Regions from separate parts of the Microbispora sp. GKU 823 genome, predicted to be linked through region 1. Evidence: predicted binding sites of a transcription regulator. Region 1 holds the regulator's gene; the other holds the start of a gene.
The links. Region 1 encodes LexA, which represses DNA repair genes until DNA is damaged. Its sites were predicted from a motif close to TCGAACANNTGTTCGA; they were not measured.
Positions count from the first base shown of each region.

Region 2: B1L11_RS12765 (DUF6504 family protein) is a predicted target of LexA. The motif match lies at 4,534-4,549, and genes of this name have one in related genera.

Region 1 is NZ_MWJN01000116.1:15,722-23,073, reverse strand. It holds gene B1L11_RS37915 (S41 family peptidase) at 1-1,041, shown strand, start outside; gene B1L11_RS52985 (cellulase family glycosylhydrolase) at 1,234-2,889, shown strand; gene lexA (transcriptional repressor LexA) at 2,977-3,693, opposite strand; gene nrdR (transcriptional regulator NrdR) at 4,125-4,595, shown strand; gene B1L11_RS37895 (vitamin B12-dependent ribonucleotide reductase) at 4,729-7,352, shown strand, end outside.
Region 2 is NZ_MWJN01000019.1:31,261-38,612, reverse strand. It holds gene B1L11_RS12785 (NRAMP family divalent metal transporter) at 1-959, opposite strand, end outside; gene B1L11_RS12780 (GntR family transcriptional regulator) at 1,148-1,846, shown strand; gene B1L11_RS12775 (glycosyltransferase family 4 protein) at 1,919-3,040, opposite strand; gene B1L11_RS12770 (hypothetical protein) at 3,233-4,462, shown strand; gene B1L11_RS12765 (DUF6504 family protein) at 4,624-4,890, shown strand; gene B1L11_RS50575 (PHP domain-containing protein) at 4,970-5,452, shown strand; gene dnaE (DNA polymerase III subunit alpha) at 5,945-7,352, shown strand, end outside.

The DNA.
Region 1 (7,352 bases):
ATCGACCTGCTGTGGGAGGTCCAGGGCGAGCTGGCCACCTCCCACGCGTACGCGCGGCCGACCGGCTACGGCTACGATCCCCGGCGCCGCCAGGGCCTGCTCGGCGCCGACCTCGCCCGGGACGAGAACGGGGTGTGGCGGATCAGCCGTATCCTGCCCGGGGAGTCCTCCGACCACGAGGCCCGCTCGCCGCTGCTCGCGCCCGGCGTCGCCGTCCGCGAGGGCGACGCGATCGTCGCCGTGAGCGGGCGTCCGGTGGATCCGGTCCGCGGGCCGCTGGCGCTGCTGTCCGGCACGGCGGAGCGGCCCGTGGAGCTGACCGTCCGGCCCGATTCCGGCGGCGAGCCCCGCCGGGTCGTCGTCACGCCCGTCGCCGACGAGACGCGGCTGCGGTACCACGACTGGGTGGCCGGGCGGCGGGCGTTCGTGCGTGAGGCGTCGGGCGGGCGGCTCGGCTACCTGCACGTGCCGGACATGATGTCCACCGGGTGGGCGCAGTTCCACCGGGATCTGCGTACCGAGATGGGCTTCGACGGGCTCGTCGTGGACATCCGCGACAACGGCGGCGGGCATGTCTCCGAGCTGGTGCTGGAGAAGCTGCAGCGGCGGGTCACCGGGTGGTCGCTGGCCCGGGGGTACGAGCCGGCGCGATACCCGGAGGACTCGCCACGCGGGCCCATCGTGGCCGTCACCGACGAGTTCGCCGGGTCGGACGGGGACATCGTCAGCGCCGGGATCAAGAACCGCGGCATCGGGCCGCTCGTGGGCACGCGGACCTGGGGCGGCGTGATCGGCATCGACTCGCGGTACGCGCTCGTGGACGGGACCGTCGTCACGCAGCCGCGATACTCGTTCTGGCTGGAGGGCGAGGGGTGGGGCGTCGAGAACCACGGCGTCGACCCGGACGTCGAGGTCGTCGTGACGCCGCAGGACCTGGTCGCCGGGCGGGATCCGCAGCTGGCGCGGGCGGTGGAGCTGGCCCTGGCGGCACTGGAGGACAGGCGGCCGGCCACCCCGCCGGAGTTGCCGCCGCTGCCGTGATCCCCCGCTGCCGATGACGTTGACGATCGGGCAGCCGTACGGACAAAATTACGCCCGAGCCACAAACTAGTCATATCGATGTAGGCGTGCGGTCAGGGCATGCCGCGACCACCACCGCTCCGGCGGTGGTCTGGGGTGCGCGCCTGACCGTATGGCTCGCCGTCGGCGTGCGCCCCGCGTGGGAGGCACGTCTTGTACAGACGAATTCTCGGCGGGCTGGCGACCGTCGCCGCGATGGCGGCGACCGTTCTCGTCGTCACCGGTTCGCCGGCGAACGCCGCCGGTACGGGCACCGGCTACCTGCACACCAGCGGGAACAAGATCGTCGACAGCACCGGCGCCACGGTCCGGCTGACCGGCATCAACTGGTTCGGCATGGAGACCGACAACAAGACCTTCCACGGGTTGTGGGCGAACAACCCGTGGAAGAGCCAGCTCGACCTCATGGCGAACCTGGGCTACAACACGATCCGGGTGCCGTTCTCCGACGACGCGCTGAAGCCGGGCGCGCAGGCGACGAGCGTCAACACCTACTCCAACCCCGACCTGATCGGCCTGTCCCCGCTGCAGATCCTCGACAAGGTCGTGGACTACGCGGGCCAGAAGGGCATGCGGATCATCCTCGACCGGCACCGGCCGACCAGCGCGGGCCAGACGGCGTTGTGGTACACCTCGGGCGTCCCCGAGTCCACCTGGATCAGCGACTGGAAGTCGCTGGCCCAGCACTACGCGGGCAACACCACCGTCATCGGGGCCGACCTGCACAACGAGCCGCACGCCGACGGCACCAACCCGAACGCGACCGGCTCCTGCTGGGGCTGCGGCGACGAGTCGCGCGACTGGCGCCTGGCGGCCGAGCGCGCGGGCAACGCCATCCTGTCCGTGCAGCCCAACTGGCTGATCTTCGTGGAGGGCGTGAGCTGCCCGAGCGGCGGCCTGTCCAACGTCTGGGACAACGACACCAGCAACGACGAGGACTGCGGCTGGTGGGGCGGCAACCTCACCAAGGCCGGGCAGTACCCGGTGCGGCTGAACGTGGCCAACCGGCTCGTCTACTCGCCCCACGAGTACGCCACGTCGGTCTACCACCAGGCGTGGTTCGACGACCCGTCGTACCCGGCCAACATGCCGGCCATCTGGGACAAGTACTGGGGCTACCTGTACAAGCAGAACATCGCGCCGATCATGGTGGGCGAGTTCGGCACCACGCTGGCCAGCAACATCGACAAGATCTGGCTCCAGGAGCTCATGAAGTACATGGGCAGCGGGGTGAACGGCATGTCGTTCACCTACTGGTCGTGGAACCCCAACTCGGGTGACACGGGCGGCATCCTGAAGGACGACTGGGCGACGGTCGACCAGGCCAAGCAGAGCATCATCTCGCCCTATCTGATCCCGCCCACGGGCGGCAACCCGACGCCGCCGGTGTCGCCCTCGGCCTCGCCGAGCGTGTCCCCGTCGGCGTCTCCGTCGGTCTCGCCGTCGGTCTCGCCGTCGGCGTCTCCCTCCGCGTCGCCGTCCGCGTCTCCTTCGTCGCCCGGTGGGAAGACGTGCACCGCCACGTACAAGGTCGTCAACCAGTATCCCGGCGGATTCCAGGGCGAGGTCACGGTCAAGGCGGGGTCGTCCGCCATCTCGGGCTGGACCGTGAAGTGGGCCTTCCCGAACGGCCAGAGCATCAGCCAGCTCTGGAGCGGCACGCTCAGCGCGAGCGGGTCCAACGTCACGGTGACGAACCTGGCCTACAACGGCGCGCTGGGCGCCGGGGCCTCGACCACGTTCGGCTTCAACGGCAGCTGGTCGGGCACCAACGGCGTTCCGTCGCCGGTGAGCTGCACCGCCTCCTGACGGCGAACCGAACACGGCAGAGCACAAGCCCGGCGCTCACGAGAGCGCCGGGCTTGTCCCTGTGCGGCGTCCGGAACCGGCGGACGGTTACAGCTTGCGCAGGACGGCCGTCACCTTGCCGAGCACGGTGGCCTCGTCACCGGGGATCGGCTCGTAGTTGGGGTTGTGCGGCACCAGCCACACGTGCCCGTCCTTGCGCTTGAACGTCTTCACGGTGGCTTCGCCGTCGATCATGGCGGCCACGATGTCGCCGTTGTCGGCGACCGGCTGCTGCCGCACCACGACCCAGTCGCCGTCGGCGATGGCGGCCTCGATCATCGAGTCGCCGGAGACCTGGAGCAGGAACAGCGTGCCCTCGCCCACGAGCTGCTTGGGCAGCGCGAACACGTCCTCGATGCTCTGCTCGGCGAGGATGGGACCACCGGCGGCGATGCGGCCGACCAGCGGCACGTAGGCCGCGGTGGGCCGGTTGAACCCGGACTCCTCCTCGGAGGTGGCGTCGGGGTCCACCCACAGCACCGGCTCGCCCGGCAGCCGGACCTCCAGGGCCCGGGGCCGATGCGGGTCACGCCGAAGGTAGCCCTTACGCTGGAGCGCCGTGAGCTGGTGCGACACGCTGGAGGTGCTGGTCAGCTGGACCGCTTCCCCGATCTCCCGCATGGACGGCGGATAGCCGCGCTGCTGGACCGAGTCGCGGATCACCTCGAGGATCTTCCGCTGCCTGGGGGTGAGGCCAAGCGAGTCGCGCCTGCGAACCGCGAGGTCGCTGACGCCATCCGCTTGCTCACTTCGGTCACTCACGATGCCACCTCTCAATCCGTGTTCCTCATGTCGCACAGAGCGACCGTACCGCGATTCAAGATCACCGTCAAACAATTGTTCGATATCCAGCGAAATCGCCGATCTCGCCGTCCACCTCATCGTACGGGAGTTCGATCGATCCCGTGTTCGATTTCCCCGATCTTCTCTGTGTGCTGTACGCCCAGGTCAGAAGCCGTACGGAAATCGGCCGGAAAAGGCTCGTAAAGGGCGTATTCCGCGACCCGTGGGGCAGGTGATGCGCCCGTGACTGGAGGCGCGACACGCGCGCCGAGCAGGCACTTCCCCTCCCGTGGCCGGTTCGACTTGCGTTCAAGGTCGGGCACTCCTACGGTTGGACCACAACATCTAGTAGTCACAGCGGTGTAAGTTCACCACACCTTGTGTTCCGGATGTGCGTTCAGGGAGGCGATGAAGTGCACTGTCCGTTCTGTCGCCATCCGGACACCCGGGTCGTGGACAGCCGTGCTGCCGAGGACGGGGCGGCGATCCGCCGCCGGCGCACCTGCCCCGAGTGCGGGCGCAGGTTCACCACGCAGGAGACCGTGCTGCTGATGGTGAGCAAGCGCAGCGGAGTCACCGAGCCGTTCTCCCGGGAGAAGGTCATCGCCGGCGTGCGGCGGGCCTGCCAGGGGCGTCCGGTCAGCGAGGACTCCCTCGCCCAGCTCGGGCAGCGCGTCGAGGAGAGCATCCGGGGCACCGGCGCGGCCGAGATCGCCTCCCACGAGGTGGGCCTGGCCATCCTGGGCCCGCTCCGCGACCTCGACGAGGTGGCCTACCTGCGCTTCGCGTCGGTCTACCGGGGATTCGAGACGCTGGCCGACTTCGAGGCGGAGATCGAGCAGCTCAGGGCGGCCAGAGGCGACCGGGAGCCGATCGAGGAGTGAGCGCCTCCCGGGAGACCGGGACGGGGCGGAGGCGGCGGCACGGCGCCGGGTGCGGTGGCCGCGGCGCGACGATGAGGTTGTAACGAGCGTGGTCCGAAAGAGGGGCTCCACCGGGCCCTGGGAGGGGGAAGTCATGACGGAGACCGTGAGCGGCACCGTATCGGGCACGGGGGGCCGGGCCGGCAAGCGCCCGCGCAAGGGCCTGAAGATGAAGCGCGTCTTCACCACCCCGGGTGTCCACCCGTACGACGAGGTCCGCTGGGAGCGGCGCGACGTCGTGATGACGAACTGGCGGGACGGCTCGGTCAACTTCGAGCAGCACGGCGTGGAGTTCCCGGACTTCTGGTCGGTCAACGCGGCCAACATCGTCACCACCAAGTACTTCCGCGGGGCGGTGGGCACCCCGCAGCGCGAGTCGAGCCTCAAGCAGCTCGTCGACCGGGTCGTGGGCGTCTACACCAGGACCGGCCTCGAGAACGGCTACTTCGCCTCCGAGGAGGACGCGGAGATCTTCGACCACGAGCTCAAGCACGCGCTGATCCACCAGATCTTCAGCTTCAACTCCCCGGTGTGGTTCAACGTCGGCACCCGCTCGCCCCAGCAGGTGAGCGCCTGCTTCATCCTGGCCGTGGACGACACCATGGAGTCGATCCTCGACTGGTACAAGGAAGAGGGCGTGATCTTCAAGGGCGGCTCCGGCTCTGGGGTCAACCTCTCCCGCATCCGCTCGTCCAAGGAACTGCTGTCCAGCGGTGGCACGGCCAGCGGCCCGGTCTCCTTCATGCGCGGCGCCGACGCCTCCGCCGGCACCATCAAGTCGGGCGGCGCCACCCGCAGGGCGGCCAAGATGGTCGTCCTCGACGTGGACCACCCCGACATCGAGGAGTTCATCGAGACCAAGGCGCGCGAGGAGGACAAGATCCGCGCGCTGCGCGACGCCGGGTTCGACATGGACCTCGGCGGCAAGGACATCGTGTCCGTCCAGTACCAGAACGCCAACAACTCGGTGCGGGTCTCCGACGAGTTCATGCGCGCGGTCGAGGCCGGCGGGAAGTTCGGCCTGCGGGCCCGGCTGACCGGCGAGGTCATCGAGGAGGTCGAGGCCCGGTCGCTGTTCCGCAAGATGGCCCAGGCCGCCTGGGAGTGCGCCGACCCCGGCGTGCAGTACGACGACACGATCAACGACTGGCACACCTGCCCGGAGACCGGGCGCATCACGGCCAGCAACCCCTGCTCGGAGTACGTCCACCTGGACAACTCCTCGTGCAACCTCGCGTCGATCAACCTGCTGAAGTTCCTGCGTGACGACGACAGCTTCGACGTCGCGACCTTCGTGAAGGTCACCGAGCTGATCATCACCGCGATGGACATCTCGATCACCTTCGCCGACTTCCCGACGCAGAAGATCGCCGAGACCACCCGGGCGTACCGTCAGCTCGGCATCGGCTACGCCAACCTGGGCGCGCTGCTGATGGCGACCGGCCACGCGTACGACTCCGACGGCGGCCGGGCCATCGCGGCCGGGATCACCTCGCTGATGACCGCCGTGTCCTACCGCCGCTCGGCCGAGCTCGCCGGGATCGTCGGCCCGTACGACGGCTACCAGCGCAACGCCGAGCCGCACAAGCGGGTCATGCGCAAGCACGCCGCGGCCAACGACGACCTGCGCACGCTCGACGACATGGACAAGGCCCTGCACGCCGAGGCCACCCGGCAGTGGCAGGAGTGCCTCAGGCTCGGCGAGAAGAACGGCTACCGCAACGCCCAGGCGTCGCTGCTCGCCCCGACCGGCACCATCGGCCTGATGATGGACTGCGACACCACCGGCATCGAGCCCGACCTGGCGCTGGTGAAGTTCAAGAAGCTCGTCGGCGGCGGGTCGATGCAGATCGTCAACCAGACGATCCCGCGGGCGCTGCGCCGGCTCGGCTACCTGGAGGAGCAGGTCGAGGCCATCGTCGAGTACATCGCCGAGCACGGCCACGTCGTGGACGCCCCGGGCCTGCGGCCGGAGCACTACGAGGTGTTCGACTGCGCGATGGGCGAGCGTGCCATCGCCCCGATGGGCCACGTCCGGATGATGGCGGCCGTCCAGCCGTTCCTGTCCGGCGCGATCTCCAAGACCGTGAACCTGCCCGAGTCGGCCACGGTGGACGACATCGAGCAGGTCTACCTGGAGGGCTGGAAGCTCGGCCTCAAGGCCCTGGCCGTCTACCGCGACAACTGCAAGGTCGGACAGCCGCTGTCGGTCGCGAAGAAGACCTCCGAGGAGGTCTCCGAGGAGGCCGCGGAGAAGGAGCCGATCGTCCAGGTCGTGGAGGTCGCGCGGCCGACCCGGCGGCGGATGCCGAACCAGCGGCCGAGCACCACCACCCGCTTCACGGTGGGCGGCGCCAAGGGCTACATGACCGCCTCGTCCTACCCCGACGACGGCCTGGGCGAGGTCTTCCTCAAGATGTCCAAGCAGGGCAGCACGCTCGCGGGCGTGATGGACGCCTTCTCCGTGGCGATCTCGATCGGCCTCCAGTACGGCGTGCCGCTCGACACGTACGTGCAGAAGTTCGTCAACATGCGGTTCGAGCCGGCGGGCATGACCGACGACCCCGACGTCCGGATGGCGCAGTCCGTGATGGACTACATTTTCCGGCGGCTCGCGCTCGACTACCTGCCGTACGAGGACCGGGCCGCGCTGGGCATCTTCTCCGCCTCGGAGCGGGCCGCGCAGCAGCGCGGCGAGGACCCGGCCGCGCTCCAGGA
Region 2 (7,352 bases), on a different contig from region 1:
CGGTCCATGCGGGGCGAGAAGCTGGCGAGGAACGACACCGACGTGTACGAGGCGCCGATGACCGAGGTGATGGCCGCGGCCCACAGGACGACTCCGAACAGCCGCAGGCCCAGCTCGCCCGCCGCGCTCCGGAAGATGTCGGCGGCCGGGTTCGCGGAGTCCGCGGCGAGCCGGAATCCTCCGGCCACCACGCCGAGTGCGGCGAGGAAGAGGATCACCCGCATGACTCCGGTGACGAGGATGCCGGTGACCGAACTTCGGGTGATCTGCCCGGCGTTCCGCGGCCCGGTCACGCCCGCGTCGATGAGCCGGTGCGCCCCCGCGTAGGTGATGTACCCCCCGACCGTGCCGCCGATCAGCGTCGTGACGGCGAGGAAGTCGACCGTGTCCGGCAGGACCGTCTGCCGCAGGGCCTCGCCGACCGGCGGGTGGGAGACGATCGCCACGTACAGCGTCAGCGCCACCATCACGACGCCGAGGACGACGACGATCCGGTCCACGGCCACCCCGGCCCGCCTGCTGAGGAAGATGGCGACGGCGATCAGGGCGGACACCGTGCCGCCGATCTTGACGTCGACCCCCGCGAGGGCGTTCAGGCCGAGCGCCGCGCCGCCGACGTTGCCGATGTTGAACACCAGGCCGCCGAAGGCCACGAGGACGGCCAGGAGATATCCCGAACCGGGCAGCACCCGGTTGCCCAGCGTCTGGGCGCGCATCCCGGAGACGCCGATCACCCGCCAGACGTTCAGCTGGACGGCGATGTCGACGAGGATCGAGGCGACGATCACGAACGCGAACGCGGCCCCGAGCCGCGCCGTGAACGTCGTCGTCTGCGTGATGAAGCCGGGGCCGATGGCGCTCGTGGCCATGAGGAACATCGCGCCGAGCAGCGCCGAGCGCCGCTCTCCGCTCGTGATGCCCGCGGATGAAGCCGTCTGGGTGCCGGGGGGTCGGTTCATGCGAGACTCCTTTGCTCACCTCCCCTGGAAGCTAGAGGATTGTTCAACGATTCATCAACCCTCTTGTAGGTTACTTCCACGCTACAACCGCGTGTGATCGCGCGAAATCCGATGGTGATCGCGGAATTCGGCCGACGTGCCGCGGCCTAAGCTGGGAGTGATCGGGCGGTCGAGAAGGGGTCACGGCGATGACGGCTATGGCGGACTGGGCGGCACGGTTGAGCGCGGCCCGGCCGGTGCTCGATCGGGCCAGCGCCGCTGAGCTGGTCGCCGACGTCCTGCGGGAGAACGTCATCGACGGATCCCTGCCCCCGGGCACCCGCCTGTCGGAGGAGACGATCGGGAACCTGCTCGGCGTCTCCCGCAACACGCTCCGAGAGGCGTTCAGGCTGCTGTCGCACGAGAACCTGCTGGTGCACGAGCTGCACCGCGGTGTCTTCGTCCGCAAGCTCGCCGCGGCCGACGTGGCGGACATCTACGCGATGCGCCGCATCCTGGAGACGGCGGGCGTGCGGGCGGCCGGTACGGCCACGCCCGAGGCCGTGGGGGAGGTGCGGCGCCACGTGGAGGAGGGCCAGGCGGCCGCGGAGAGCGGCGACTGGGCGGCCGTCGGCACCGCCAACATGCGGTTCCACCGCGCGATCACCGCGCTGCTCGCCAGCCCCCGCGTGGACGAGACCATGGCGCGCCTGCTCGCCGAGCTGCGGCTGGCCTTCCACGTGATGGGCGAGCTGAGGACCTTCCACGAGCCCTACCTGGAAGACAACGCGCGCATCGCCACGCTGCTGATCGACGGCGACCACGAGCGGGCCGAGCGGGAGCTGCTCGCGTACTTCGACACCGCGCAGGCCCAGCTGCTGGCCGCCTACGCGGAACGCGCGGTCTGAGTCGCCGAGCGCTCCCGGCCCGTCCGCCGCACGTACGGCAGGGCGCGGGTCGGGCCGGGAGCGGGTCGCCGGTCAGCCGGCGAGGGCGGAGGCGGGGGCCGGGGCGGGGGTGCGTTCCCGCAGGGCCGCCTCCGCGATCACCTGCCGGTAGAGGCGCTCGTATCCCTCGGCCATGACCGAGACGTCGAAATGCCGCTCGACATGGGCGCGGCAGGCGCGGGGATCCAGGCCGCCGGCCCGCTCGACCGCGTCCGGCAGCTCGTCCGGCGAGGTGCGCATGAAACCGGTGACGCCGTCCACCACGACCTCGGGGGCCGCCCCGCGGCGCAGGGTGACCACCGGCGTGCCGCACGCCATGGCCTCGATCATCACCAGCCCGAACGGCTCCTCCCACTGGATGGGGAACAGCAGGCAGCGCGCCCGCGACAGCAGGTCGCGCTTGCGGGCGGCGTCGGCCTCGCCCACGTACTCGGCGTCCGCGCCCAGGCGAGGACGGACGAACCGGGAGAAGTACTCGTGCTCGGACGGCTCGGTCAGCTTGCCCGCGAGGAGGATCCGCCGCCCGGCGGCGCGGGCGGCGTCGATGGCCAGGTGGGCGCCCTTGTCCGGGCTGAACCTGCCCAGCCACAGGAGCCAGTCCTCCTTGTCCTCCCGGTAGGGGAAGGCCGAGACGTCCACGGCGTTGTGCACCACCCCGGCCCAGTTCAGGTCGGCCGCCGACCTCCGCTGGGAGCCGGAGATCGCCGCCAGCGAGACGGCGCCGCCCAGCCGGCGGTAGAACTCGCCGAGGTCGCCGTCGATCCTGCCGTGCACGGTCACCAGCGTCGGGGTCGTACGGGAGGCCGCGGTGAGCGGGCCCGCCAGGGAGTGGTCGTGGACGATGTCGACGTCGAGTGAGGCCAGCGTGGCCGCGGCCGCCGCCGCGTGCACCACCTCGGGCAGCGGCTCTCCGATGCGCGACGAGGGGGCCTCCGGATAGGTGGCGACGTAGTCCGCCGGAGTGTCGGCGCGTCCCGCGCCGATCAGCGTCACCGTGTGACCACGGCGCACGAGGGCGGTGGTCAGGTCGGACACCATGGCCTCGATGCCGCCGTACGCCCGGGGCGGCAGTTCGTACCAGGGCGGGGCGACCATGGCGATCCGCAGGCCGCCGGAGCGGAAACGGGCGGGGTGAAGGTCGCTCACTGAACGCATGACGAGTACACCTCCGATGCGCGTCCACGGTCTTCGGCGTAGAGATCACCGCCGCCGCGTACGCGTCGTAGTGCTCGGTCCGAGCGCCCGCGCCGGCGACGTCAATACTGTTAGCACTCTCCTGTCCCGAGTGCCAAACAGGCCCCTCCTGTTCCGGCAGAACCGGATGCCGGACCGCCGCGTCTTATGGTTATGCGGACGCGGATTCTGCGGGTGGCGGCGGCGCTGGCCGCGATGGTCCTGCCGGCGGCGTGCGCGTCGACCACGCCCCGGGATCTCGAGACGTGGAACGAGACCGACGCCGCGGCCGCCTCGGCCGCCGCGCGGGAGCGGCCTTCGCCCTCCTGCCTGACCGGCTCGCCCATGCCGGAGCCGAGCCCTGATCGGGGCGGCGGGTGGCGCGTCGCCTACTACGACTACCGTGACCGCCTCGCGGGCCTCGCCGTGACCCGCGAGGGAACCGTGTGGGCGGCCGGCACCCGCGTGCGGGAGCCGTGCGGGCCGGAGACGAGGTCACCGCTGCTGCTGCGCGGGGACGGCGAGCGGTGGCGCGAGGTCCCGATCCCGCCGATGGAGCCGCGCGCCGTGGCCGCCTCCTCCGACCGCGACGTGTGGCTGTTCGGGGAGGAGGCCGCCGCGCGCTGGAACGGGCGGAGGTGGACCACGGCGCCCGGCCCGGGCCCGGACCTGAAGCAGGTGCACGCGGCGGCACCCGGCGACGTGTGGGCGGTCGTGAACGCCAACTTCCTGGACGGAGCCGGGGGAGCCGAGGAGCCCTGGAGCTCCCGGGCGGATCTGCGGCACTGGGACGGCACGGCCTGGCGCACGGCACGGCCGCCGTTGGTCGCCAAGGACGTGGACGGCCTGCCCGGTGGCGCGGTCTGGGCGGCCGGTTCCAGCCGCGGCCGGGCCGCCCTCGCCCGGTGGAACGGCTGGTCCTGGAGCGCGGTCCCGCTCCCCGCGGTCCCCGCGCTGCACCGCGGCCAGCTCTCCGAGCTCGTGGACCTCGCGGTGGACGAGTCGGGCAGGGTGGCGGCCGTCGGCTGGGTCGCGTGGGTCTGCGGCACCCAGGAGGAGGACGTGACCTACTGCGGCCGCACGCTGTTCCTGCTGCGTGAGAACGGACGGTGGAGTTACAGCCTGCCGGCCGAGCCGGAGCTCGATCCCCACGTGGGGCTGGAGGCCGACGGCCGGGGCGGGTTCTGGCTGTTCTACTCGAAGAACGAGTGGAACACGGCGGTCGGCCACCTGTCGGGCGGCCGGTGGACGTACGGGACGTTTCCGGCGGGCCCGCTCGGGCACACCCGGGTGGCGGCCGTTGCCAGGGAGCCGGGGGCGGCGCGCGTCTGGGCGGCGGTGGCGGACACCACCGAACAAGAGGGGCCGCCCTACCGGGGCGGCGGGATCTGGCTCGGCGAGTGATCCGCCGGCGGGCGCGCTTCCAGGGCTTTCGTTCCCGGGAACGGGCCGCGCCGACTTGCGTTGGATCTCCTGGGAACGTATGTTCGAAGTAGCGGCGATTCTGCCCGAATCATCCGCCCGTCTTCCCCCGGGTGGCCACGAAGCCACAGGGAGAAGGAGTCTTGAGCAGACTTTACGGCGATCCGATCGAGGTGTGGGTCCGGGACGGGCACCCTGCGCAGTTCGTCTGGCGTGACCGGCTCTACACCGTCCGCGAGATCCAGGACCACTGGGTGGTCGCGAGGGAATGGTGGAAGACCTCGGACGCCGATCCCGGCGAGCGGCGCTTCTGGCGGCTGGGCGCCGCGGCCGGCAAGGAGGTCGGGACCTATGAACTGCGCTTCGACACCGCCAGCGGCGGCTGGCTCCTGCTGAGGGCCTGGGACTGATGGGAACGCTCCAGCCACCCACGACGATCGGGGGACGGGCCGCTGGAGGACGGACCGGGGGACGGACGGGGGTGCGCCCGTGACGCACGCCTTCGCCCACCTGCACGTGGCGTCCGCCTTCTCACTGCGGTACGGCACCGCGTTCCCGGCCGCCCTCGTCCGGCGGGCCGCCGAGCACGGCATGGACACGCTGGCGCTGACCGACCGCGACGGCCTCTACGGCGCGATCAAGCACGTCATCGCCTGCCACGAGCGGGGCGTCCGCCCGGTCGTCGGCGTGGACCTCGCCCTCGACAAGGGTTCTTCGTCGGACGACCTGTTCGGGGGCGGCCTGCCGTCCACCCGCCCGCCGCGGGGCCGCCATAGCGGACACGGGGCACGGCCCGGGGGGACGGCGGGGCGAGCCGGCGCGGGGTCGTCGTGCTCGCGCGCACCGGCGGCTGGGCGTCGCTGTGCCGCCTGGTCACGGCCGCCCACCAAGCGGGGGAGCGCGGCGAGCCGTACGTCACGCCGGGGATGGTGGCCGAGCACGCGACCGGCCCGGACGGCGGGCCGCGGCTGACCGTGCTGCTCGGGCCCCGCTCGGGCGTCGGCCGCGCGGTGGCCGAGCGGCGCGACGACCAGGCCAGGGCCCTGCTGGCCGCCTGGCGCGCGGTGGTCCCCGACCTGGTCGTCGAGGTGTCCGACCTGTACGGCTACCGCGACGCGAACACCGCCGCCCGCATGATCGGACTGGCCGACTCGATGGGCGTGCCTGTCGTGCTGACCAACGCGGTCCGCTACCTGGACGCCGCCGACCACCAGGTCGGCAACGTGCTCGACGCGGCGCGCAAGCTGGTGCCCCTCGACGGGCGGCATCTCGACGACCCCACGGCCCACGCGTACCTGAAGGACGGCGCCGAGATGGCGCGGGTGGCCGCGCGGATCTGCGGCGGCGACACCGGCCGGGCGGCGCGGCTGCTGGCCGAGACGCGCCGCGTGGCCGACAGGTGCGTGCTCGACCCCGTCGAGATCGTGCCCCTGCTCGAACCCGAGCGGCCCCGGCTCCACCTGCCTGAGGTCGGCGGAGGACCCGCTGCCCCTGCTGCGGCGCCGCTGCGAGGAGGGACTGGAGCGGCGGGGCCTGGAGCGCTCGGCCGAGGCCCGCGACCGGCTCGCCGCCGAACTCCATGTGATCGAGAAGAAGCGGCTGTCGGGCTACTTCACGTCCGTCGCCGGCATCACGGACATGATCCGGGCGATGGGCGTGCGGTGCGCGATCCGCGGCTCGGGGGCGGGCAGCCTGGTCAACTACCTGATCGGCATCGGCGAGGTGAACCCGCTCGAACACGGCCTGCTGATGGAGCGCTTCCTGTCGGAGGGCCGCAAGGGCCTGCCCGACATCGACATCGACGTGGAGTCGGCCCGCCGCCTCGACTGCTACCGCGCGATCCTCGACCGGTACGGCGAGGACCGGGTGGCCTGCGTGTCGATGATGGAGACCTACCGCGCCCGCAGCGCGATCAGGGACGTCGGCGCCGCCATGGGCCTGCCGCCGCACGAGATCGACGTCATCGCCAAGGCGTTCCCGCAGGTGCGGGCCAGGCAGATCAGGGCCGCGCTGTCCGACCTGCCCGAACTGCGCGACAGCGGGCTGAACGACCGGTCGCTGGAGACGGTGTTCCGTCTGGCGGAGCGACTCGACGGGCTGCCCCGGCACATCGCGCTGCACCCCTGCGGCGTTCTGATCGGCAACTCCACGCTGCGCGACCGCACGCCGGTCGAGCGCAGCCTGCTGGATTTCCCGATGTCGCAGTTCGACAAGGACGACGTCGAGGAGGCGGGCCTGCTCAAGCTCGACGTGCTCGGCGTGCGCATGCAGTCGGCGCTCGCCTACGCGCTCCAGGAGGTCGAGCGGGTCGAGGGACGGCGGATCGACCTGGACGCCGTCCCGCGCGACGACCGGGACACCTACGACATGATCCGCCTCAGCCGCACGATCGGCTGCTTCCAGATCGAGTCGCCGGGGCAGCGCGAACTGGTCGCCAAGATGGAGCCGCGCACGATGCACGACCTGATCGTGGACATCTCGCTGTTCCGCCCGGGACCGGTCAACTCCGATATGGTCACGCCCTACCTGGAGACCAGGCACGGCTTCCGCGAGGCGCGTTACCCGCACGAGTCGCTGCGCGACGTGCTCAGGGAGACCAACGGGGTGGTCGTCTTCCACGAGCAGGTCATGAAGGTCATCGACATCATGACCGGGTCGGGGCTGTCGGAGGCCGACCGGGTCCGCCGCGCCCTCGGGACGCCGGAGGGCCGCGAGGCCGTACGCGCCTGGTTCGTGCCGCTCGCCAGGGAGAACGGCTACGCTCCCGACGTCGTCGAGCGGGCGTGGAAGGTGCTCGACGCGTTCGGCGGGTTCGGGTTCTGCAAGGCGCACGCGGCGGCGTTCGCGCTGCCCACCTACCAGTCGGCCTGGC